DNA from 3 places in the Phyllobacterium sp. genome. Region 3 is predicted to be linked to each of the others. Evidence: predicted binding sites of a transcription regulator. Region 3 holds the regulator's gene; each other region holds the start of a gene.
What was found. Region 3 encodes HrcA, which represses chaperone genes, less so after heat shock. Its sites were predicted from a motif close to GTTAGCACTCNCNNNNNGNGAGTGCTAAC; they were not measured.
Positions count from the first base shown of each region.

Region 1 (7,779 bases), on a different contig from region 3:
TCGTATCGCCAAAACAGGTATGGACCTTGCGCAGGGCCGGCAAACGCTTTTCATGACCGCGCTTTTATCAATCACTGCCCGCGGAATAAAGAGGCAGGCGCGATAATCTTCGCGCCGCGCCTGTCCCTATCCTCAGAGCGAGAAGTCGAAGCGATAAGTTGCCTGAAGGCCGAAGGTCGCCTGATTGGGCGAGCCGCGCTCCTTCACGAGGCTCGAATCTGCCGCCGGACCCATCAAACGGTTATATTCGGCAAAGGCACTGGTCGTGATTTTGTCGGTGGTCTGCCAAGTAATCTGACCGCCGATGCCGAGCGAATTCAGCCCGCCGCCCGGCGAATATTGCTTGAGGCCCGATGCCGCGGACTCGCTGGCATTCACCCCGTAATATTCCCTGAAATAGTCCTTCGTTGCCACCGTCGCGCGGGGACCCGCCGAAACCCGGACGGTATCGGTCAGATTCGTGAAGGCGTCGATGGCGAAATCGGCGACAACGCCATCATGCGCGCCAATACCGCGGCGAACCTCCACACGGCCCCGAACGTTCTCGGTGGGGTAGAATTCGGCGAAACCGCCCAGTTCGACACCCCAGTCGACATCGTTCAGGCCCTTCAGTTCATCGTAGTCGCTGGAGTCGCGACCGGTAATGAGCTTGCCGGTGACGCCGGCGCGGAATACGCCCGTGTCGATGAAGCCGATCGACGCATTATCATTCAGCGAAGAAAACTTGAGCGAACTGCCGGGACGGCCCATGGAAATAACAGGCGCCGCGCGCAGCTTGTAGTCCGTTGCTCCTTCATAGTTCGGTGCGACAAATCCTTTCGCACCAAGGGTTATGTACCAGTCACCGGACCACCAATGGTCATCGCGTGAACTCGCCTGGGTCTGATTGTCGGAATAATATTCATCGGCGAAAGCAGTCGTCGAAACTGAAAGTACTATTGCGCTCGCAAGAGCGCTAACAAGACGAATAGACATGAAATAACTCCAGGAGCCTGTCTGGGAAGGTGGCAAGCGTATATGCGTAGCTAATCGGGCGATAGATAAAATTGCATTGATCAACATGGTAAACAATTTACCAAATCGCCGTCTTAGCTAAATGGGAAAGCAAGAAATGCCTCTGTCGCCTCAGCCCTTTGCGATAGCGCCGCGAGAGCGCGGTAGTCACCGGCCGCAATGACGTCCGGCAACATCTCACTGGTAAACCGGAAAGCCACGGCGCTGGTGATGTCCGCCTGGAGCGGACGATCCCCAAAGATCCAAGAGCTTTCCTGATCGATTTCAGCTTCGAGCAGCCGCAAGGCCTCCGCAAGCTGGCCATGCACCCGGTCGAGCCAGGGCTGATGCCGCTTTTCCGAGGGCCGCAAACTATGCTCGTAAACGATCTGTATGCTCTTTTCGCAAGCGGCGAGCGCGAGGCCGATGATCCGCTGCGCGTGCGTAAAGTGCTCGATCTTTGCGGGTGAGAGTCCAAGCTCCGGCGCGGCGATGCGCGCGGCATACTCCAGAATAAGGTTGGAATCCATGAGCACGACGCCCTGTTCCGTCACAAGGGTGGGCGCTTTTACGACCGGATTGATTTCGGCAAAGGCGACGAAGGTGCTGAAGACTGAAACGGATTCGTGGGAGAACGGCAGGTCCAGCATTTTCAATGAAATCGCAACCCGCCGCACATAGGGCGAATCCAGCATGCCGATCAATCGCATCATTGGTCACTGCTCCTGCTGATTTAAAACGATCCTGCCACATTCAATCGAAATTGATCTTCTGGTCGAGCGGAGAGAGTGGCTTGACGCCCTGAAGAAGCGCTCGCGCTTCTTCCTCGTCACGCCGGATCTGTTGCATCATCGGCTCGAGGCCATCGAATTTTTCCTCGCCACGCAGATAGCCAAAGAACGAAACGGCACAGGTCTCGCCGTAAAGATCGCCGTTGAAGTCGAACACATAGGTTTCGAGCAAAGGCTCCCCGTTGGTATCCACCGTGGGCCTGCGGCCAAAGCTGGCAACGCCGTCATAGAGCGTGCCGTCGGCGCGGCGGAACCGCACGGCATAGATTCCGTGCTTCAAATGGATTTCGGGCGGAAGCACCATATTGGCTGTCGGAAAGCCAATCGTGCGACCGAGTTGCTTTCCGCCAATGACAGTGGCGCGAATGCGATGCCTGTAGCCAAGGAGCCCGGCCGCCTCGACGACTTCGCCTGCGCCAAAAAGCTCGCGGATGCGGCTCGAGGAAATTGCCTGTCCGCCCTCGTCGCCGAAGGCATCGACGAGCGTCACATGGAAACCACGCTGTTCGCCGGCAGCCATCAAAAACGCTGGACCGCCTTGCCTGCCCTTGCCGAAATGGAAGTCAAAGCCGGCAACGATACGGCTCGCGCCCAGGCCGTCGACGAGTATTCGGTCGACGAAGTTATCTGCCGTCAATTGCGAAAACGCCGCGGTGAAATGGCATTCCACGACTGCATCGAATCCGAGCGCTTGCAGGATGGACGCCTTCTCGGCGGCGGGTGTCAGCCTGTCAACCGGCTGGTCGGGAACGAATACGCTGCGGGGATGCGGTTCGAACGTCAGCACCAGCGATGGCTTTCCTTCCGCCTGCGCCGTCTCCAGCGCCCGCTCCAGCACGGCCTGATGTCCGCGATGCACGCCGTCGAAATTGCCGATGGCAACGACAGCGCCCTTGAGCTTGTCAGGCAGGTGGGACGGATCATTCAGACGCAGGATCGACATTTCTCTTCTCACGCCAAGGCGGGCATCGTCGCAACGGGATTGCTGCCATGCTTTGCAAGAAATGCCAGCAGTTTTTCTAGGTCCTGAACGCCGCCCATCACGTAGTCGCCCGCATGGATTCCTCCCGATATATAGAGCGCATCGATCTCGAAAAGGTCAGCGCCCTTGATATCTGTCAGCATGCCGTCGCCGATGGCAAGAACCCTCGAACGTTCGACGGGCAAGCCGCGCACGTCTTCCGCCGCCGCAATGGCCGCCTCGTAGATGGGGCGATGCGGCTTGCCGGCGATGAGCGTGCGACCGCCAAGTTGCCCATAGTCGCGGGCCAGCGCCCCGGCGCACCAGATCAGGCGATCGCCGCGCTCGACGACGATATCCGGGTTGGCGCAAATGAACGGCAGATTGCGCGAGCGAAAGCGCACCAGCATATCGGCATAATCTTCTGGCGTTTCCGTTTCGTCATCGAAAAAGCCGGTGCAGACGACGACATCGGCTTCGCGCTCCTCGACCAGTTCGATGTCGAGGCCATCATAGAGCGTTTCATCCCGCTCAGGTCCGAGATGAAATACACGGCGTGGAGCATTGCGGATCAGTTCTCGGGTTACGTCACCCGACGTGACGATCCGGTCATAGGCGGATTGAGGCACGCCCAGCGCATGGATTTGCTCGGCAACGCCGGCAAAGGGACGCGGTGCATTTGTGATGAGAACCACTGTAAGCCCGGCTTGCCTTGCCCGTTGCAAGGCGGCGGAGGCAGGCGCGAAGGAATCTACGCCATTGTGGAGGACGCCCCAGACATCACACAGCAGCACGTCGTAACGATCTATCAAGGCGTCGATGCGCTGCAAATGTATCATGTCGGTCATGCCAATCCTTTTGAGCGAGAATGCTTTGCGACAAAGGTCCAAGATTGCCTTCGATTAGCTGATCGCCACCAACGTGTCACGCCGGTTGCGCGTGAAATGTTCGCACAGCAGGCTTCAAACCTTGGCTGGCGAGCGCATAATCGCCGTTGACACAGCATTCATTCGCGTCTATCAAACACATGAATACATATTTATATGTTTGCTAAAGGTTCGATAATGTCACACGACCATGCCGGCCACGATCACACGCCCAAGGTTACTGCCGACAATGAGATGAAGACGCTCATAGCGTTCACAATCACGTTTGCGTTCATGATCGTCGAGGTCGTGGGCGGCTTTATGTCGGGCTCGCTCGCCCTGATTGCGGATGCCGGCCACATGCTCACAGATGCGGGCGCTCTGGCGCTGGCCTATTTCGCCTTCCGGTTTGGCAGACGAGCCGCCGATGAAAAGCGGACCTTCGGCTATCTGCGCTTTGAGGTCATTGCTGGCCTCATCAACGCGGTGGCGCTCTTCGCCATCCTTATCTGGATCGCGTATGAAGCCTTCAACCGCTTCCGCAATCCCGGCGAAGTTCTGGCTGGACCCATGTTGATCGTCGCCACCATTGGCCTACTCGTCAACATGCTGGTCTTCTGGATACTGACGCGGGGCGGCGATACCGAGCACGTCAACATCAAAGGCGCCGTGCTACACGTATTGGGGGATCTCCTCGGCTCGGTCGGCACGATTGTCGCTGCCATTGTAATTTATTATACGGGCTGGACCCCGATCGATCCGATCCTGTCCGTCTTCGTCTGCCTTCTGATCCTGCGCAGTGCCTGGGCGCTCCTTCGCAACTCGCTGCACGTTCTCCTTGAAGGCGCCCGGACAATGCAACGCCGGAAGCGATCGAACAGCACCTGCAGCAAACGGTATCCGGCCTTGCCGCAGTTTCCCACGTTCACGTCTGGATGATTACCTCGGGCAAACCGCTTGCAACATTGCATGTGCGCCCGACGCCCGACACGGATCCGCGCCTCCTGGTCAAACAGGTCGAAGCCGAGCTTGTTAAGAAATTCGCCATTGCGCACTCGACCATCGCCATCGACTGGCCGGAGGATGCGCCGGGCGATTGTTGCCTTGGCAGCGAAGTCGAGGACGATCATGATCACGACCACTCCGGCCACGGGCACGGAGAAGCTGATCATGATCACGGCCAACACGATCACGCGGCGCACGCCCACAGCCATGCGGGGCACAAACATTGACTGGAAATCCGCCTGCCGCGCCTGAACTGACGGTGCTCGCCGAAACCTTTCGCCTGCTCGGCGACCCGACACGCTTGCGCATCCTGTTTTTCTGTCTCGAGGAGCCGAGGTCAGTAGGCGATATCGCCGCCAGCCTGGATCTCTCGCAATCGCTCGTCAGCCATCATCTTAGATTGTTGCGTGGTGCGCGCCTGGTACGCGGCAACCGGCAGGCCAAACAGATCTTCTACGAACTCGCCGACAAGCATGTCAGCGACATGCTCGTCGATATGGCGCACCACGTCGGTGAAGAGACCACCGACGATTGACGTGGGTTGAACAGGCTCTGCTCCCGTTCGCACCGTAATAATCAAGCCTTGCAGGTAAAGCTCGAAGGCGTCAGCGACAGTCTCCTTCCAGCCTTCGGTGCGGTAACATCGGCGCTGCCGCCATCGTGGAACACGCGCGTCTTATCGCCTCCAACGCTGCGGGTTTCTGCCTTTTCAGTTGACCATCCTGTCACCCAACATCGACTTCAAAGCCGCCGGCGCCGTTTTCAAAAAATGTAATATTCATATATGATAGCTTCATTCATTGGCGCTGCATGTGCAAAAGATATGTGGCAGGATTTTTGTACGATACGTCATTGGCATTTCACATTTGGATGCGAGAAGAGGGATTACCTTAGTTTTCCGTCGTTCCAACAACTGCTCGCAGCAATTTTCAATGATGCTTTCACTTGACTCTTCAAGCCCACCCCACTATCTCGGCTCCCAGTTAGCACTCACCCCACACGAGTGCTAATAACGCGAATGGCCTACCGTTCGCGACATCGTTTTGACACCAACATCAAGGGTTCTAACCATGGCCAAAACCAAGTTCCGCCCGCTTCATGACCGCGTCGTCGTACGCCGCGTCGAATCCGAAGCAAAGACTGCTGGCGGCATCATCATTCCGGATACTGCCAAGGAAAAGCCGCAGGAAGGCGAAGTCATCGCCGTAGGCACCGGTGCTCGTGACGAGTCCGGCAAACTCGTACCGCTCGATGTCAAGGCAGGCGACCTGATCCTGTTCGGCAAGTGGTCCGGCACGGAAGTCAAGATCGGCGGCGAAGACCTGCTGATCATGAAGGAATCCGACATTCTGGGCATCCTCGGCTAATCGCCGGGCATCCCGCAATCTACGAATTTAAATCAAACCGGGTTCAATCCCAGGAGAGATAAAATGGCTGCCAAAGAAGTCAAATTCAGCCGCGACGCGCGTGAGCGCATGCTGCGCGGCGTCAATATCCTTGCAGACGCTGTCAAGGTTACGCTTGGTCCGAAGGGCCGTAACGTTGTCATCGACAAGTCCTTCGGCGCTCCGCGCATCACCAAGGACGGTGTGACTGTTGCCAAGGAAATCGAACTTGAAGACAAGTTCGAGAACATGGGCGCACAGATGGTTCGTGAAGTCGCTTCGAAGACGAACGACATTGCCGGCGACGGCACCACGACTGCAACTGTTCTGGCCCAGGCTATCGTTCAGGAAGGCGGCAAGGCTGTTGCTGCTGGCATGAACCCGATGGATCTGAAGCGCGGCATCGACCTTGCCGTTGCTGAAGTCGTCAAGCAGCTCGGCAAGAGCGCCAAGAAGATCAAGACCTCGGAAGAAGTTGCGCAGGTTGGCACCATCTCTGCCAACGGCGAATCCGAAATCGGTGAAATGATCGCCAAGGCGATGCAGAAGGTTGGCAACGAAGGCGTTATCACGGTTGAAGAAGCCAAGACCGCTGACACCGAGCTTGAAGTCGTCGAAGGCATGCAGTTCGACCGCGGCTACCTGTCGCCATACTTCGTCACCAACCCTGAAAAGATGGTTGCTGACCTCGAAGACGCATACATTCTTCTCCACGAGAAGAAGCTCTCGAACCTTCAGGCCCTCCTGCCGGTTCTCGAAGCTGTCGTGCAGACCTCGAAGCCCCTCGTCATCATCTCCGAAGACGTCGAAGGCGAAGCCCTGGCAACCCTCGTCGTCAACAAGCTGCGCGGCGGCCTGAAGATTGCTGCTGTCAAGGCTCCTGGCTTCGGCGATCGCCGCAAGGCCATGCTGGAAGACATCGCCATCCTTACCGGTGGTCAGGTGATTTCCGAGGATCTCGGCATCAAGCTCGAAAGCGTTACGCTCGACATGCTCGGCCGCGCCAAGAAGGTGTCGATCACCAAGGAAAACACCACGATCGTTGACGGCAATGGCAAGAAGGGCGAAATCAACGCCCGCGTTGGCCAGATCAAGCAGCAGATCGAAGAAACCACTTCCGACTATGACCGTGAGAAGCTGCAGGAACGTCTTGCCAAGCTCGCTGGCGGTGTTGCCGTTATCCGCGTTGGCGGTGCAACGGAAGTTGAAGTGAAGGAAAAGAAGGACCGCGTCGACGACGCCCTCAACGCAACCCGTGCGGCTGTTGAAGAAGGTATCGTTCCTGGCGGCGGTGTTGCACTCCTGCGTGCATCGGCTGGTCTTACCCTCAAGGGTGCCAATGCCGATCAGGACGCCGGCATCAACATCGTTCGTCGCGCACTGCAGGCTCCGGCTCGCCAGATCGCTACCAACGCAGGTGATGAAGCTTCGATCGTTGTCGGCAAGATCCTCGACAACAAGAAGGAAACCTACGGCTACAACGCTGCAAACGGCGAGTATGGCGATCTGATCGCGCTCGGCATCGTCGACCCGGTCAAGGTCGTTCGCACGGCCCTGCAGGATGCTGCATCGGTAGCTGGCCTTCTCGTCACGACCGAAGCCATGATTGCTGAAGCTCCGAAGAAAGAATCAGCTGCTCCTGCAATGCCAGGCGGCGGCATGGGCGGTATGGGCGGTATGGATTTCTAAGAAGTCCTGTCCCAGCGACATACGGAAAAGGCGGGTTTCGACCCGCCTTTTTTGTTTCGTTCAGATGGAGTTTAGCTTTACGCGCTCTT
Region 1 is NZ_JBBNAM010000402.1:45,817-53,595, forward strand. Features, by position in the region: gene AAAB35_RS26615 (MipA/OmpV family protein) at 133-975, opposite strand; gene AAAB35_RS26620 (glutathione S-transferase) at 1,089-1,706, opposite strand; gene AAAB35_RS26625 (bifunctional riboflavin kinase/FAD synthetase) at 1,747-2,727, opposite strand; gene AAAB35_RS26630 (TIGR01459 family HAD-type hydrolase) at 2,736-3,584, opposite strand; partial or broken gene AAAB35_RS26635 (cation diffusion facilitator family transporter) at 3,810-4,843, shown strand; gene AAAB35_RS26640 (metalloregulator ArsR/SmtB family transcription factor) at 4,840-5,151, shown strand; gene groES (co-chaperone GroES) at 5,687-5,983, shown strand; gene groL (chaperonin GroEL) at 6,047-7,690, shown strand; partial or broken gene arsH (arsenical resistance protein ArsH) at 7,751-7,779, opposite strand, start outside.
Region 1: groES (co-chaperone GroES) is a predicted target of HrcA. The motif match lies at 5,599-5,627, and genes of this name have one in related genera.

Region 2 (7,779 bases), on a different contig from region 3:
CTCATTCAGTCCTGTCGTGGCGTGCTTGCCCATTTCAGCGGGAAGCCCGGTGTAGACATGGTAAACCTTCCAGTAGCCGTTTCGCTCTACGCGCCGGCCATAATTGTGATGCATGCTGAAGTCATGCAGAGTTCCGCCTTCGTTTTCCCAAACAACGATATCGATGATGTTCAGATCGTTGTCGAATTCATGGAAAGTCAAATTAACCTCTTGCGGTCTGCGAACTTCGGTTTCGGTTGAAGGGCGGGTTTTAGAGAGCAGAGCCGCGTGATGTGGAACCGCCGCGCGTCCTTTGCCGTGAATGTTACCAAGTGATTCCAAAGAGTATTGAGTAGACAAGGAACACTATGGAAACGGAAAACAGGAATTTGTACAAAACAACCTTACGATCGTAGAGATAATATGGAATATGATTAAGGTTTTTCATGGCTGCCTCCTTCAGCTACAATGAATTGGCAAAAAAACACAATAGCACGATATGAGAAATTCTATAGTTTTATTTTATATGCGAAGTTATTTGGCCTATTTTTATTGCGACCTGTCAGCACATTCAGTCGCAATTAAAGCGCAATTGAAGTGCATTGTTTTGTTATCGTCTTTTGGCCAACTTTGGCTCTTCGCGGCGTCAGAAATCCCTCGACCCGCCAATCACCTCCAAATTACCGATACCTATGCGCTTCGTCGTTCTTGGCGCAGTCGTGGCTCCAATTGGAGCTTTGTTCCACAGAGGAATTGGCATGACCGCACGCACCAGGCGTTCCATCGCTCATTTCGCAGCACCCTTTACCTTGCGCGGATTGGACGGGATTCAGCCCGCCGGCGACTATGATATCGATGAGGATGAGGAAGTGATCGAGGGCCTGTCCTGGCTCGCCTATCAGCGCGTTGCGACTTTCATCCACGTTCCGGCGAGGCGTTCAGGTGGACGGCGAATGCAGCTTGTGGCGATCGACTACACCGAACTCGAGATGGCACTTAAAAAAGATCAGGAGACAATCAAATGAACATCCACCGGCGCTACAAGGCACCCGAAGCCCCACCCCATCGTTTTGCGATCGGCCAGCAAGTCCGACTGAGAAGCGGCGGCGGGGCGATGATGAATTCCACTGCGATATTCGAGATTCTGGCGACGCTTCCACCCCTTGGCCGCTCGTTCCAGTACCGCATCCGCGACGCGCAAGAGAACCACGAACGGATGGCCACTGAAGATAATCTTGAAGCCATCGATATATGGAGTAGCGGCGAGCGCAACGGTTTTAAGACACCGGCCGACGCGTGATCATCCAGGACATGACCGAGCAAGAAATCAAAAACCCGCGGAAAGAAAATCCAATGCGCGATCGCCGTGCCGAGGATAACGATCTTCAGCTGGTCTCATTGCTGAGACGATCCCTCAACTGAACGCGTGCAGGCCATAGGATGAGCTGCACGCTACACTTTTGTGCGCTCCGCGACGGGTACGACCTCCTTTAATCGGGTCGATACCGGCGCGACAATGCTAGACGTTATCCTCAATATCCGGTGCTTCGCGGATCAGCCATGCCGGGCGCAACAGGTGAAATGTCGGCGATCATGACTTCCGCAGTGATCAGGAGCCCGGCAATCGACCCCGCATCCTGCAGGGCCGTTCGAACGACCTTGGCCGGATCGACGATACCCGCCTCGATCATGTCGACGTAGAGTTCGGTCTGCGCATTGAATCCGTGATTGAGCTTCTTGCTTTCCAGAAGTCTACCAACCACGATCGAGCCCTCGGCCCCGGAATTCTCGGCGATCTGCCTCACCGGCGCCTCGAGTGCTTTCATGACGATCGAAATACCCGCCGTCATGTCGGCATTCGACCCAGCGAGTGAGGATAACGCTGCCTTGGCGCGCAAAAGTGCCACGCCGCCGCCGGCGACGATTCCCTCTTCCACCGCAGCGCGCGTTGCATTCAAAGCATCATCGATGCGGTCCTTTTTTTCCTTTACCTCGATTTCGGTTGCGCCACCAACACGAATGACCGCAACGCCGCCCGATAGTTTCGCCAAGCGTTCCTGCAGCTTCTCCTTGTCATAATCCGAGGTGGTCTCCTCGATCTGCGCCCGGATTTGCTGGACGCGCGCCGCAATGCCGGCTTTGTCGCCGGAGCCATCAACGACTGTGGTGGTCTCCTTCTCAATGAGTATGCGTTTTGCCCGTCCGAGCATTTCGAGCGTGACGCTCTCAAGCTTGATTCCGAGGTCGTCCGAGATCACCTGGCCGCCGGTGAGGATTGCAATGTCTTCGAGCATGGCCTTGCGGCGGTCGCCGAAGCCTGGAGCCTTGACGGCTGCGACCTTAAGGCCGCCGCGCAACTTGTTGACAACAAGAGTTGCCAAAGCTTCGCCTTCGACGTCCTCGGAGATGATCAAGAGTGGCTTTCCGCTCTGTACCACGGCTTCGAGGATGGGCAGTAGCGCCTGAAGGTTACCAAGCTTCTTCTCGTGAAGAAGAATATATGCATCCTCAAGTTCTACCCGCATCTTGTCGGCATTAGTGACAAAATAGGGCGAGAGGTAGCCGCGGTCGAACTGCATCCCCTCGACGACTTCGAGTTCCGTTTCCGTACTTTTGGCTTCCTCGACGGTGACCACGCCTTCATTGCCGACCGATTTCATCGCCTCGGCGATCATCTTGCCTACCGATGCATCGCCGTTCGCGGCAATTGTACCAACCTGAGTGATCTCTTCCGAGGTCTTGACCTTCTTTGCCCTGGCCCGAATGTCATTGACAACGGCAGCCACAGCCAGGTCGATTCCGCGCTTTAAATCCATTGGGTTCAACCCCGCGGCAACGAGTTTTGCTCCCTCGCGCAAAATGCATGCTGCAAGCACTGTTGCTGTTGTGGTGCCATCACCGGCAACGTCATTGGTCTTTGAGGCCACCTCGCGCACCATTTGCGCGCCCATATTCTCGAACTTGTCGGAAAGCTCGATTTCCTTGGCGACCGCCACGCCATCCTTGGTAATGCGTGGCGCACCAAAGGAACGGTCAATGATGACATTGCGGCCCTTGGGACCGAGGGTCACCTTGACCGCATTGTTCAGAATCTCAACGCCGCGCAGGATTCTGTCGCGAGCGTCGATCGAAAACTTAATTTCTTTGGCAGACATGTTGTTGGTCCAGTTCATTCTTGAAAATGCGTGGCGGCGGTCTTGGCCCACATGGGCCGCAGTCCCACTAATCTATTTCGCCTCGAGGAGGCCCATGACGTCGGTCTCCTTCATGATCAACAGATCCGCGCCGTCAATCTTGACTTCAGCACCGGACCATTTGCCAAAGAGGACAATGTCGCCGACTTTGACATCGAGCGAGATCAATTTGCCGCTTTCATCGCGCGAACCCGGGCCGACAGCAACAACTGTACCTTCCTGCGGCTTTTCCTTGGCGTTATCGGGAATGATGATCCCGCCCTTTGATTTCATATCGCCTTCGGCGCGTCGAATGACGACGCGGTCGTGAAGTGGCCGGAATTTCATCAGGAACTCTTTCTGTGGCCAGCAGAATGTGGCCCACTCAGCATTAGTACACGCTTTGGCACTCCAATGATAGGAGTGCCAAAAACTTGGTGAGCCATGCGAGCTATCGAATCTCGGCCGTGTCTGGTTGTGAGACCTTATTGGCATAATCCAGGATTTCGTCGACCTTTGGAAACAGGTCATTGCTGTCGACGGGCTTGTAGCGCGCGTTTGCAAGGCGGCCGTTGTGTTCGAGGCACCGGTGGACGTGTCGATGGGTGACAAGCCGGAAAGAACGCGCTGTCGTCATCGATTATAGGCAAGGTTGAAGCCGATGAGCAGGGTTTCGAGTTCTGTATGGCCGGCGATATGGATACCGAGAACTTCGCTGGCGACGCGGCCGTTGAAGCGTTCGACCATGTCACTGGTTTGGGGTGTATAGGGTTTTGTCGTGCGGCAGGTGACTTTGATTTCGCGCAGGCGCGTTCGAAGTCACCGGTGGTGAAACAGGATCCGCGATCCGTCAGCACATGCGTGATACGGAAGGGGAAGGTCTCTCGCGCTTCGGCCAGAAAGGCAACCGCGTTGGCCGCCTTCTCGGCATCGTAAACGGTAAGGTGCACGCAGACGGCCAACGGCGGGTAGCTCGGAAAGATCACCTCCCTGATCGAGGCAGGTGCCATACGATCTGTAGTGGATCGGGTCTTCCCGTTCGAGATGACCAACCAGGCACTGGAGTATGTTCAGACAGGTCGCGCGAAGGGGAGGGTCGTCGCCGCACTGACGTAATGTCTGGAGTGCCAATAGAGGCAGCGGTATCGCCACTCGCTGTCAGACCGCGCTGACGGGGGACTTGGTCGACCGTTGCATTTTCCCAGCATAATGTCCCATTATGATGGATTGATATCTAAGCGAATACGAATTATATGTCCCATCGTAGGGGACAATCAATGCAGCTCTCTTTGCAAATTCACGGTGACGGGGCATGGCATCAAGCCGCAACGCTGCAACTGGACGATGAAGCGGCCGGCTATGCGGGTGCATCGGTCGTTGACTATGACCTCGATTACTTTGTTGCGGCTGCGTCGATCGATTTTGGCAAGGGTCGAAGCGTTTGCGATCATCGTGCCCTTTCCGTCGGCTATCCAGTTGATCTGGAAAATCGCTACCGCCGCCGATGGCCCCCCTTTCTCCTCGACCTCATGCCGCAAGGGCATGCGCGCCGCACATTGGCCGCGGATCTTGGGCTCGACGCGGCCTCGCGTGCGGCTGATATCCCACTCCTCTTCAGGGGAGCTACAGGCGCAATAGGCAATGTCCGAATCAAGGAGGCCACAGACGCCGAGGTCGAACGGCTGGCCGGTGTAAAGCGCCAGGGTGTGACGGAGAAGGACATCCTTGAGCGCTCTGATCTCTTCATGGAGGTTGTCGACGGGTTCGGCATGCAGGCTTCCGGGTCGAGCGGGCTTCAAGGGGAATGGCCGAAGGTCGCAATGACCACAGCTGGCGATGGTCTCTACTATAATGCCGCACTGTTGGCCGACGACGAGGCGGTGCGCCACGTGATTGTCAAACTGGTCCGCAGCGCTGAGCCCACGGACCGCCTCATACTCGAAGGCGAAGCGCTTTATTCGCATATTGCCAACGCAATCGGCCTGAATGTATGGGAAACGTCGACCTATGCCGAAGGTGTCCTAATCATCCCGCGGTTCGACCGGCAACGCAACGAAGGCGGCCAGATCGTTCATGTCGGCCAGGAAAGCCTGGTGTCGGCCATCGGCGTTGCCGATTTCGGCCATATCGGGGCGCATGAGGCCTATATCGACATTCTGAAGCAATTCTCGTCCGACGCCTTTGCCGACATCGCAGAGTATCTCAAGCGCGACATTGCCAATCTCGCGCTTGGTAATCCCGACAATCACGGGCGAAACGCGGCGCTGAGCAAGTACCCTGACGGGACAATCCGGCTTTCGCCACTGTTTGATTTCGCTCCCATGCGGCTGGCGAAGGAAGCAATCGTCCGGTCGACGCGATGGGCTTGCATGCGCGACAGCGGTCGCGACCACCGGCCGGACTGGAAAGTGATCATAACGGAGCTTTTATCCGACCCACAGGACCAGGCGCGCCTGACAGGCGAGCTTAAGCTGTTTGCCGAACGTCTGAGCCGAGCGCCTGAGCTTGCAAGAAAGATGGGAGCGCCATCAGAAATTATCGAGGGGGCTATGAACCGATGCAGCGAGATCGCCGACAGTGTCCTTGTCGTATCCTTATGAACTTGCCGAGGTCATGATCACATGGCGCGATGGAAAAAGCCGACAAAGGAAGAAGTGCACGTGCTGCGCCAGCTGCTCGCTGAACGCGCGCGCCACGGCGCCTTGCGCTTGCCCGGGGCGGTGGTCGAAATCCGCAAGAGTTTCGGCATGACGCAGGCGCAGTTTGCCAATACGCTCGGCCTCATGCGCCGGCAGGTCGCAGAACTCGAAGCGGGCACGGCAAACCCAACCCTCGAAACGCTGGAGAAAATTGCGAAATTGTTCGGCTTCACCGTCGGCTTTGTCCCAAAGACGCCCCGCGACGAGGAGCCAAAATCGCCGCTCGACAGCTAAGGCAAAAAAAGGAAACGGGAAGCTGCGATCGACGGGTTGCGTAACGTGAAAAACCGGATCGAGCGACCGGCGAACGCAGGCAAGAACCTCAAGCCAGCGAACTTGCGTTGAACGTACGGGTTCGTCCATTATGTCAACCACACCAATTAACGCGAATGGAAAATAAAGGCATGTCGAGCTCTCCGTCCCCCCGCAAAGCCGCCGCCAATGAGCGGCGCCGGACCAATGACCCGGAGCGTACCAAGGCGGATATCCTTCTCGTGGCAACCGAAGAATTCGCCGCCCATGGCCTCAGTGGCGCCAGGGTCGATGCGATCGCCGAACGGACGCGCACGTCAAAGCGCATGATATATTATTATTTTGGCGGCAAGGACGGACTATACCTTGCCGTCCTCGAAAAGGCCTATGCCGACATCCGGGCGATTGAAGCCGCCCTCGATCTTGATCTGCTCGACCCGATCGAGGCCCTGAGGCGGGTTATCGACCAGACGTTTGAAAACGACGACAGCCACCGGGATTTCGTCCGGCTTGTCTCGATCGAGAATATCAACCAGGCCAAGCACCTTGCCGAAGCGCCGTCGATCCGCAAGATCAATCTGCGGATCATAGAGATCCTTGGCGCGATCCTCGAACGCGGCCGCGCCGCTGGCCTGTTTCGATCAGACCTCGAGCCGATCGACGTGCACATGATGATCAGCGCTTTCTGCTTTTTTCGGGTCGCGAACCGCCACACCTTCGGTGCGATCCATCGGGTGGATCTGTCTGAACCTGGCCGGCGGCAGAAGCACAAGCAGATGATCGCTGACGCGGTCGTCGGTCTGCTCATGAAAAAGTAAGTGGCGGGCTGTTACCCGCCACTTAACGTCCGTCAGGCCGCGATTTCTATGGGCTTGCGGCCGAGATCGTGCATGGGCGTCCGATAGGTTTCGAGCGCCGTTGCCGCGGAGATCGCAGCGATGATCGCCGTCACCGAGGTGAAAGCGGCTACCGGGATCCAGCCATCCGGTCCTTCACCGAGAAGCGCTGCGCTGATCGTCGGGGCGAAACCGCCAAGGGCAAAGCCGATCTGTGTGCCGATCGCCATGCCGGAGAGCCGCACGCGGGTGTCGAACATCTCGCCATAGAGCGCCGGCCAGACACCGTTTGACGCGCTGTAAATGACACCGGAAAGAAGAATGCCGAGAGCAAAGATCAGCGGGATATTGCCCTGGCTGATCGCCCAGATATAGGGCCAGATCAGGACCGCGCAGCCGAGTGCACCGAATATGAAGACCGGCTTTCTCCCGATGCGGTCAGCGAGTGACGCCCAAAGGGGAATAGCACCAAGCGCCACGATGTTAGCAAGCACGAGGACCGTCAGCATCGTCGACCGGTCGATGTGCATGGTGTTGACCGCATAGGAAAGGGTGAACACGCTGAATATCGTGCTGACGACCGATATCAGCGCCGCAAAGATGATCCGGACGACGTCGGCCCAATGGTTCTGGATGAGCGTCAATACCGGAAGCTTGGACGTCTCGTGCCTTTTTGCTTCTTCGATGAATGCCGGCGTCTCGGGCAGGGAGCGACGCACCCAGAAGCCGACGATGACGACACCAAGGCTCAGAAAGAATGGAATGCGCCAGGCCCATGACAAAAGATCGGCTTCGGGAAGCCTTGCGATGGGTATGAAGATGAGCGTTGCAAGAATGAGT
Region 2 is NZ_JBBNAM010000192.1:12,143-19,921, reverse strand. Features, by position in the region: gene AAAB35_RS13710 (hypothetical protein) at 1-321, opposite strand, end outside; gene AAAB35_RS13705 (hypothetical protein) at 738-1,004, shown strand; gene AAAB35_RS13700 (hypothetical protein) at 1,001-1,279, shown strand; gene groL (chaperonin GroEL) at 1,512-3,134, opposite strand; gene AAAB35_RS13690 (co-chaperone GroES) at 3,207-3,500, opposite strand; partial or broken gene AAAB35_RS13685 (IS481 family transposase) at 3,604-4,102, opposite strand; partial or broken gene AAAB35_RS13680 (zinc-binding dehydrogenase) at 4,110-4,268, shown strand; gene AAAB35_RS13675 (HipA domain-containing protein) at 4,430-5,752, shown strand; gene AAAB35_RS13670 (helix-turn-helix transcriptional regulator) at 5,774-6,085, shown strand; gene AAAB35_RS13665 (TetR/AcrR family transcriptional regulator) at 6,256-6,921, shown strand; gene AAAB35_RS13660 (MFS transporter) at 6,954-7,779, opposite strand, start outside.
Region 2: AAAB35_RS13690 (co-chaperone GroES) is a predicted target of HrcA. The motif match lies at 3,555-3,583, and genes of this name have one in related genera.

Region 3 (7,779 bases):
TCTTCTTCGGAGAAAGGTTCGCCTTCCGCTGTTCCCTGCACCTCGACGATACCACCCTTGCCGGTCATGACAAAGTTCGCGTCGGTCTGTGCCGTCGAATCCTCCTGATAGTCGAGATCAATGACCGGGGTGCCATCGGAAATGCCGCACGAAATCGCGGCCACATGGTCTTTCAGGACTTTTTCTACCTTGATCATCTGGCGTGCTTCCATCCACCGCAAGCATTCGTGCAACGCGATCCAACCGCCGGTGATTGCCGCCGTCCGGGTGCCGCCATCGGCCTGGATGACGTCGCAGTCCACAGTGATCTGCACCTCGCCGAGCGCCTGGAGGTCAACAACAGCGCGGAGCGAACGGGCAATCAGTCGCTGGATTTCGAGCGTGCGGCCGCCCTGCTTGCCCGAGGATGCCTCGCGGCGCATCCGATCGCCGGTCGAGCGCGGCAGCATGCCGTATTCCGCCGTCACCCAGCCTTTGCCGGTATTGCGCATCCATCCAGGAACCTTCTCCTCGAGGCTGGCGGTGCAAAGCACGTGAGTGTCACCGAACTTGACCAGGCACGAGCCCTCGGCATGTTTGGAAACGCCGCGCTCGAAGGATATGGCGCGCATTTCGTCGGGTGCTCGTTTGGAAGGACGCATTTGAAAGACCTCTTTGAAAATCCGTGGTCCGGCCTTTTAGCCGTGATGGCAGGTTGAAGCAAAGGCTTTGATGATTGCCGGGACAATGCTTATATCAAGGTGGTGACAAGCAGAAGTACGAGGCACAATGAAAAGGGCTGTGGTTCCGGAGACATATCAGTCGCTTGACCAGCGGTCGCGCGACATTTTCCGGCGCATCGTCGAGAGCTATCTCGGTGACGGCGAGCCGGTTGGCTCGCGCAACCTTTCGCGCATTCTGCCGGTCTCGCTGTCGCCAGCGACAATCCGCAACGTGATGAGTGACCTCGAACATCTCGGTCTCGTCTATGCACCGCATATTTCTGCCGGGCGGCTGCCGACGCAGCTGGGCCTGCGCTTCTTCGTCGACGCTTTCATGGAAGTGGGTGACCTTTCCGCGGCCGAGCGCAATTCGATAGAGGCGCAGGTTCGTGCAGCGAGCGAGGACCAGTCGAGCGAAACGGTGCTGACCCAGGCGAGCCAGATCCTGTCCGGCATGTCACGTGGCGCCGGTCTCGTTTTGGCGACAAAAGCGGAAGGCGCGCTGAAACACATTGAATTTGTTCGCCTCGAGCCGACAAAGGCGCTCGCGGTTCTGGTGACGCAGAGCGGCGACATCGAAAACCGCGTTATCGATCTGCCGGTGGGCGTGACACCCTCCCAGCTCATCGAAGCTTCGAACTTCCTCAACGCCCATATCCAGGGCCGTACGATCAGCGAGGCGCGCCAGGATATCGCGAAACTCAAGGACGAGACCCAACAGGCGCTCGATGCGTTGTCGCAGCACCTGGTCGAACAAGGGCTCGCGGTCTGGGGCGGCGCCGGAAGCGGGCAACCGCCTCGCCTCATCGTACGCGGGCGAGGCAACCTCCTCGACTCTATCAACGCTGAAGCCGACCTCGACCGCCTGCGCCATCTTTTCGATGATCTCGAAACCAAGGAAGGAACGCTGCAGCTTCTTGATCTTGCCGAGGCCGGCCCGGGTGTCCGCATTTTCATCGGCTCGGAGAACAAGCTCTTCTCGCTTTCGGGGTCATCGCTTGTGATCGCGCCCTATCGGGATTCGGAGCAGCGGATCATCGGCGCACTCGGCGTCATTGGCCCTACCCGACTCAACTACGCCCGCATCGTGCCGATGGTCGACTATACTGCCCAGCTCGTATCCCGTCTTTTGCGATAAGACTTGATTTTCAAGACCCAAACGTCGATATCCAGCGCAACTTCGAAAAATGAACGGACAGGATAGATGGCTGAAGACAAGAAACTTCACGACACCCCCGATCTCGACCAGCGCGACCTGAAGAATCCGCGCGATCGCGATGCGCTGAAGCGTGCTGCCGATGATTTTCTTAAATCGCGCAAGGCCGAGGAATACGCCCTCGCCCAGGAAGAGCAGGAGCAGGCAGGAAACGCCGAACTCGACGCGCTACGCGCCGAAAACGGCGATCTGAAGGACCAGTTGCTGCGCCTCGCTGCCGATATGGAAAATCTGCGCAAGCGCACCGCGCGCGACGTCCATGATGCGCGCAGCTATTCGGTTGCAAATTTCGCCCGCGACATGCTCGCTGTCTCCGACAATCTGAAGCGTGCGATCGAAGCGATTCCCGCCGATGCGCTGGCAAGCGATGCCGCTGGCTTGAAGGGCCTCGTTGAAGGCGTCGAAATGACCGAACGATCGATGCTGACCGCGATGGAGCGTCACGGCGTCAAGAAAATCGAGCCGCAGGGCCAGAAGTTCGATCCAAACTTCCACCAGGCAATGTACGAGATTCCGAATGCGGAAGTGCCGCACAACACGGTGCTCCAGGTGGCCCAGGCCGGCTTCGTCATTGGCGACCGCGTATTGCGTCCGGCGCTGGTCGGCGTATCGAAGGGCGGTCCGAAGCAAGCAGCAGGCGAGAGCCAGCCCGAACCCGGCCCAATCAATCCGCAGGCTGAAAAGGACGCCTGACCCGGCCGCTCAACGCTTTTGAAGAGCCGCATTCTTCAACCAGAATGCGGCTCTTTTCATTTTGCGATCATGCTCTATCGTGGTGGAAATAACGGTGAGGGGGAACTGCCGATGACCACGATTCAGCTGTTCAACTATGCCGGAATATTCCTTTTCGCCGCGACTGGCGCATTGGCGGCGTCGCGGCGTCAGCTCGACATCATGGCCTTCATTTTCCTCGCGGCAGTTACGGGCATAGGCGGCGGCACATTACGCGACTTCATTCTCGGCGTGCCGGTCTTCTGGGTGAAAGACCCGACGACTCTGCTCGTTTGCGCTGCGGCGGCGATCCTCGTCTACTTCACGGCCAATCTACTGGAGTCCCGTTACCGCCTCTTGCTGTGGCTCGATGCGGTGGGGCTTGCCGCCTATAGCGTGATGGGTGCAGCGAAAAGCCTGGCGCTTGGCTTCGATTCAACCATCGCGGTTGTCACTGGGATCATGACGGCGACGTTCGGCGGTATTCTTCGCGATATTATTTCAGGAGAGCCTTCCGTCGTGATGCGCCGCGAAATCTACGTCACGGCGGCGCTCGCCGGCTCGCTTGTATACATAGGTCTGCACAAGCTTGCTGTCGGCACGGAAATTGCCGGCCTCGTCGCGGCACTCGCCGCCTTCACTGTTCGCGGCGGAGCGCTTTATTTCGGCTGGTATCTGCCGACCTACCACAGGCCCGGCCGCAGCGCGGACGAGCTAGAGCGCGAAGGATTGATCAGAGCAGCCCCGCCTGCTCCGCCGCGGACTTCAGATTGACCTGCGGACGCGGCCCGATCTGCTGGATGACCAGCCCTGCCGTCAACGAACCAAGGCGGGCGCAATCCGTGAGCGAACGGCCCGTCGTGTAACCGAACAGGAAACCCGCGGCGTAGAGGTCGCCTGCGCCGGTCGTATCCACAAGTTCGGCGATTTCGATGGCAGGAACCGCAACGGTTTCTTCGCCAGACACGACGACGGAGCCCTTTTCAGAACGTGTGACAGCCGCGAGCTTGCAATCTTTACGGATAAGCTCAAGGCCTTTCTCGAAGTTGTCCGTCTGGTAGAGCGATTTCAGTTCGGCCTCGTTGGCAAAAACGATATCGACCGTGCCCGAGCGCATCAGATCGAGAAATTCCTCGCGGTACCGGTCGACGCAAAAAGGGTCGGATAGGGTCATCGACACTTCCCGCTTGTACTCATGGGCAATCTTGGCCGAAAGGCGGATCGCCTCCTTGGCGCGCGGCGGATCCCATAGATAGCCCTCGAAATAGGTTACCTTGGCTTCGGAGACCTTGGAACTTTCCACATCTTCGGGTCCAAGCTCGACGCAGGCGCCGAGGTAAGTATTCATCGAACGCTCGCCGTCGGGCGTTACGAAGATCATCGAACGGGCCGTCGGAGGCGGCGAAGCAAGCACGCGCGTGTCAAAGGCCACGCCTTGCGAGCGAATATCATGGGTGAAGACGTGGCCGAGTTGATCGTCCGCCACCTTGCCGAAATAAGCGGACCGTCCGCCAAGGCTTGCAACGCCTGCGGCCGTATTGCCGGCGCTGCCGCCAGATGCCTCGATCGCCGGCCCCATGCGCCCGTAGAGAAACTCGGCGCGATCGGCATCGATCAGGTTCATTGCATTTTTGATGATGCCGTTCTTGATGATGAAATCATCATCTGTGCGGGCAATGATATCGACAATGGCGTTGCCTATGCAAAGCACGTCATAACTGGACATGTAGACTCCGGGATAGATCGCATACCTGTTGGCGTTGTTTTGCCTGCTCTAACCCGTTGGAAGACAATTGACCACCCCCCAGTTCGGTGAGCACCTTGTCCGAACGGTCAGCCGCGCCTATGTCGGGTGCCAACACCATGGAGCAAAAGCCAGATGATCGTCGAAAGCGCCCGGGCCGCCGCCAGTCACATCTTCCGTCCGGAATTTCGCGCCGTCCTGTGGAAATCGCTGGGATTGACGCTGCTCTTGCTGGCCGGTGCATGGTTCGGCCTACGCGAGATCTTCGAGTGGCTGGCTTTGCCCTTCTTCGAAGGCATGATGCCGGATTTGCCATCGTGGACAGGCTGGATCGGCTTCATTGCCGGTATATTCGCCAGCATTGGGCTTGCGCTGGGCTTGGCGCTGCTCATTGCCCCTGTTACCGCCATTGTTGCCGGGCTGTTTCTGGATGATGTTGCGGAGGTCGTGGAAAAAGAAGATTACCCGCTCGATTCGCCCGGCAAGCCGCTTCCCGCAATGCGGTCGACGATCCTGTCGGCCAAGTTCTTCGGCGTCGTCATCCTCGGCAATATCGCGGCATTGCTGATGCTGCTTATTCCGGGCGTCAACCTGATCGCCTTTTTCGTCGTCAACGGCTATTTGCTCGGCCGCGAGTTCTTCGAATTCGCCGCCATGCGGTTCCGCCCGGAGGCCGAAGCGAAAGCCCTGCGGGTGCAAAACGCCGGGACGGTGTTTCTAGCAGGGTTGGTCATCGCCGCATTCATGGCTGTCCCGCTTCTCAACCTCCTGACGCCGCTCTTTGCTGCGGCGATGATGGTGCATCTGCACAAAGCGGTGGCCCTTTCGAAGCGACCGGCCCACGTCAGATAGTCTGCGGGGGGAGCGGCACCAACGGCGCCGGAATCTCGGACGTTTTTTCCGCGGCCTTGCAGATGTCGGCGATCACGCAAGCCGGGCATTCGGGCTTGCGCGCCTTGCAGACGTAGCGGCCGTGCAGGATCAGCCAGTGATGCGCATGGTAGAGGTATTCTGATGGGATTACCCTCATCAGCTTCGCCTCCACTTCATCCGGGGTTTTCCCCGGTGCGAGGCCGAGGCGGTTGCCGATGCGAAAGATATGCGTATCCACCGCCATCGTTGAATGACCGAACGCCATGTTGAGGACGACATTCGCCGTCTTGCGGCCTACACCCGGAAGCTTGACGAGTTCGTCGCGCTCGTTCGGAACGACGCTGCAATACTGGTCGATCAGCGACTGCGACAGCGCAATGACGTTCTTCGCCTTGTTGCGCCAGAGCCCGATCGTGCGGATATACTCGCCCAGTCTGTCGACACCGAGAGCCACCATCTTCTCGGGCGTATCGGCAACCTTGAACAGAGCCCGAGTAGCCTTGTTAACCCCCGCATCGGTGGCTTGCGCTGAAAGTGCGACCGCTACGAGCAGGGTGAACGGATTGACATGTTCGAGTTCCCCCTTGGGTTCGGGGCGCTGGACTGAAAACCGGCGGAATATCTCGTGGATTTCCGCCGCCGTGTAGCGTGTCCCCGGAACGCGGCGCTGCGCCTTGGCCGGCTTGGCGCTCACATCGATCTGATTGATTTTCGGCTTGGGATTTTCCATCAGCCCTCTATACTTGAGCGCCATGAGCCAAACAACAAACCCGATGGACCCGGCGGCGATCAACGAAGAAGAAATCTTCCGTGCGCTTCTTGTGCCACATCGGTCGCTCGGGCGTGCCGGATTCCTTATTCTGATGGGAACGCTTGGTGTGAGCAGCTTCCTTACTGGCCTTTTCTTCCTGTCGATTGGAGCGTGGCCGGTTTTCGGATTTTTTGGCCTCGACGTCTTAATCGTCTATCTGGCATTTCGGATGAACTACACCGCCGGAAAGGCCCACGAGGAGGTCAGCGTCTCACGCATCGCCCTGCACATTCGCCAGGTCGCACCTTCAGGAAAGACCAAGTTGCATGAGTTCAACCCGTTCTGGACACGGTTCAGCATTGCCCGCCATGCGGAAATCGGCATCACGTCCATGAGGGTCGAGGGACATGGCAAGGCAGTGACAATCGGTTCCTTTCTCAATCCCGACGACCGCGAGAGCTTCGCTTCAGCCTTTCAAACGGCGCTAGCGACCGCGAAGGGACGTTAGGGCTTCCAAAGCCAACCGGCCGTCAAGAATCGGGTGGCGGCGATGCCAGGTGCATGGTCATATATCCTCAACACAAGAGGTTAAAGCTCATGAAACCACATGCCATACTCCAGAAGGATATCACTCCGACCGGCGACGACTATGCCATCGTCAGCCACATTATCGAACGCATCAGCAAGGACTATCGCGACCAACCGTCGCTCGAGACCCTGGCGCGCGACACGGGCCTTTCGCCTACAGCCTTGCAGAAGCTATTCACCCGCTGGGCCGGGCTTTCGCCGAAGGGTTTCCTGCAAGCGGTTACCATCGATCATGCACGCCGGTTGCTGGATGAAGGCATGCCGCTGCTCGAAACCGCCTACGAAACCGGGCTTTCGGGGCCGGGCCGGCTGCATGATCTTTTCGTTACCCATGAGGGAATGTCGCCGGGCGATTACAAAAGCCGCGGTGCTGGATTGACGATTCGTTACGGCTTTCTCATTTCGCCGTTCGGACTCGCACTTGTCATGGTGACAGACCGCGGTCTTGCCGGGCTCGCCTTCGCCGATGCCGGCAAGGAACGCGAGGCGCTCGCCGACATGTCCTCGCGCTGGCCCAACGCCACTTACGTCGAGGATTTGGCTGCGACCGCCCCCTATGCTGCGCGAATTTTCAATCCGGCGGAATGGCGCGCGGACCGTCCATTGAAGGTGGTGACGATCGGCACCGACTTTCAGTTGCGGGTATGGGAAGCACTGCTCAAGATCCCTATGGGCAAGTGCGTCGCCTATTCCGACATCGCCGCAGAGATCGGCTCGCCCAATGCGTCCCGCGCCGTCGGCGCGGCGGTTGGCGCCAATCCGGTTTCCTTCGTGGTCCCCTGCCACCGCGCCGTTGGAAAATCCGGCGCCTTGACCGGCTATCATTGGGGCCTGACCCGCAAGCGCGCCATCCTTGGCTGGGAAGCTGGGCAACTCGCGCAAGATACGCCGGCTAGCCAAGCAGGCTGAGAACCCTCTTCTCCCAAGAGCGCGAATGAGCCCGGCCACGTGCCGGGCTTATTCGTTCAAAGTTATTGCGACTTGACCCCTTGACCTTCCAGTCACTGGAAAGATTAGCTTTCGTTCATTACTTCTACGATAACGAAAGCAAGGATCATGAAGCACGAGCGCGCGAATCACCAGCACCACGGCCACAATTGCTGCGGCGGGCACCAATCCGCAACGGCTGAAGTCGTTCGCGATCCTGTTTGCGGCATGACCGTGGACCCGGACGCAGGCAAGCCAGCGGCCGAAC
Region 3 is NZ_JBBNAM010000326.1:54-7,832, forward strand. Features, by position in the region: partial or broken gene rph (ribonuclease PH) at 1-641, opposite strand, end outside; gene hrcA (heat-inducible transcriptional repressor HrcA) at 769-1,839, shown strand; gene grpE (nucleotide exchange factor GrpE) at 1,906-2,610, shown strand; gene AAAB35_RS21780 (trimeric intracellular cation channel family protein) at 2,722-3,402, shown strand; gene AAAB35_RS21785 (adenosine kinase) at 3,362-4,354, opposite strand; gene AAAB35_RS21790 (sulfate transporter family protein) at 4,508-5,224, shown strand; gene nth (endonuclease III) at 5,217-5,975, opposite strand; gene AAAB35_RS21800 (DUF2244 domain-containing protein) at 5,998-6,504, shown strand; gene AAAB35_RS21805 (bifunctional helix-turn-helix domain-containing protein/methylated-DNA--[protein]-cysteine S-methyltransferase) at 6,594-7,493, shown strand; gene AAAB35_RS21810 (heavy metal translocating P-type ATPase) at 7,641-7,779, shown strand, end outside.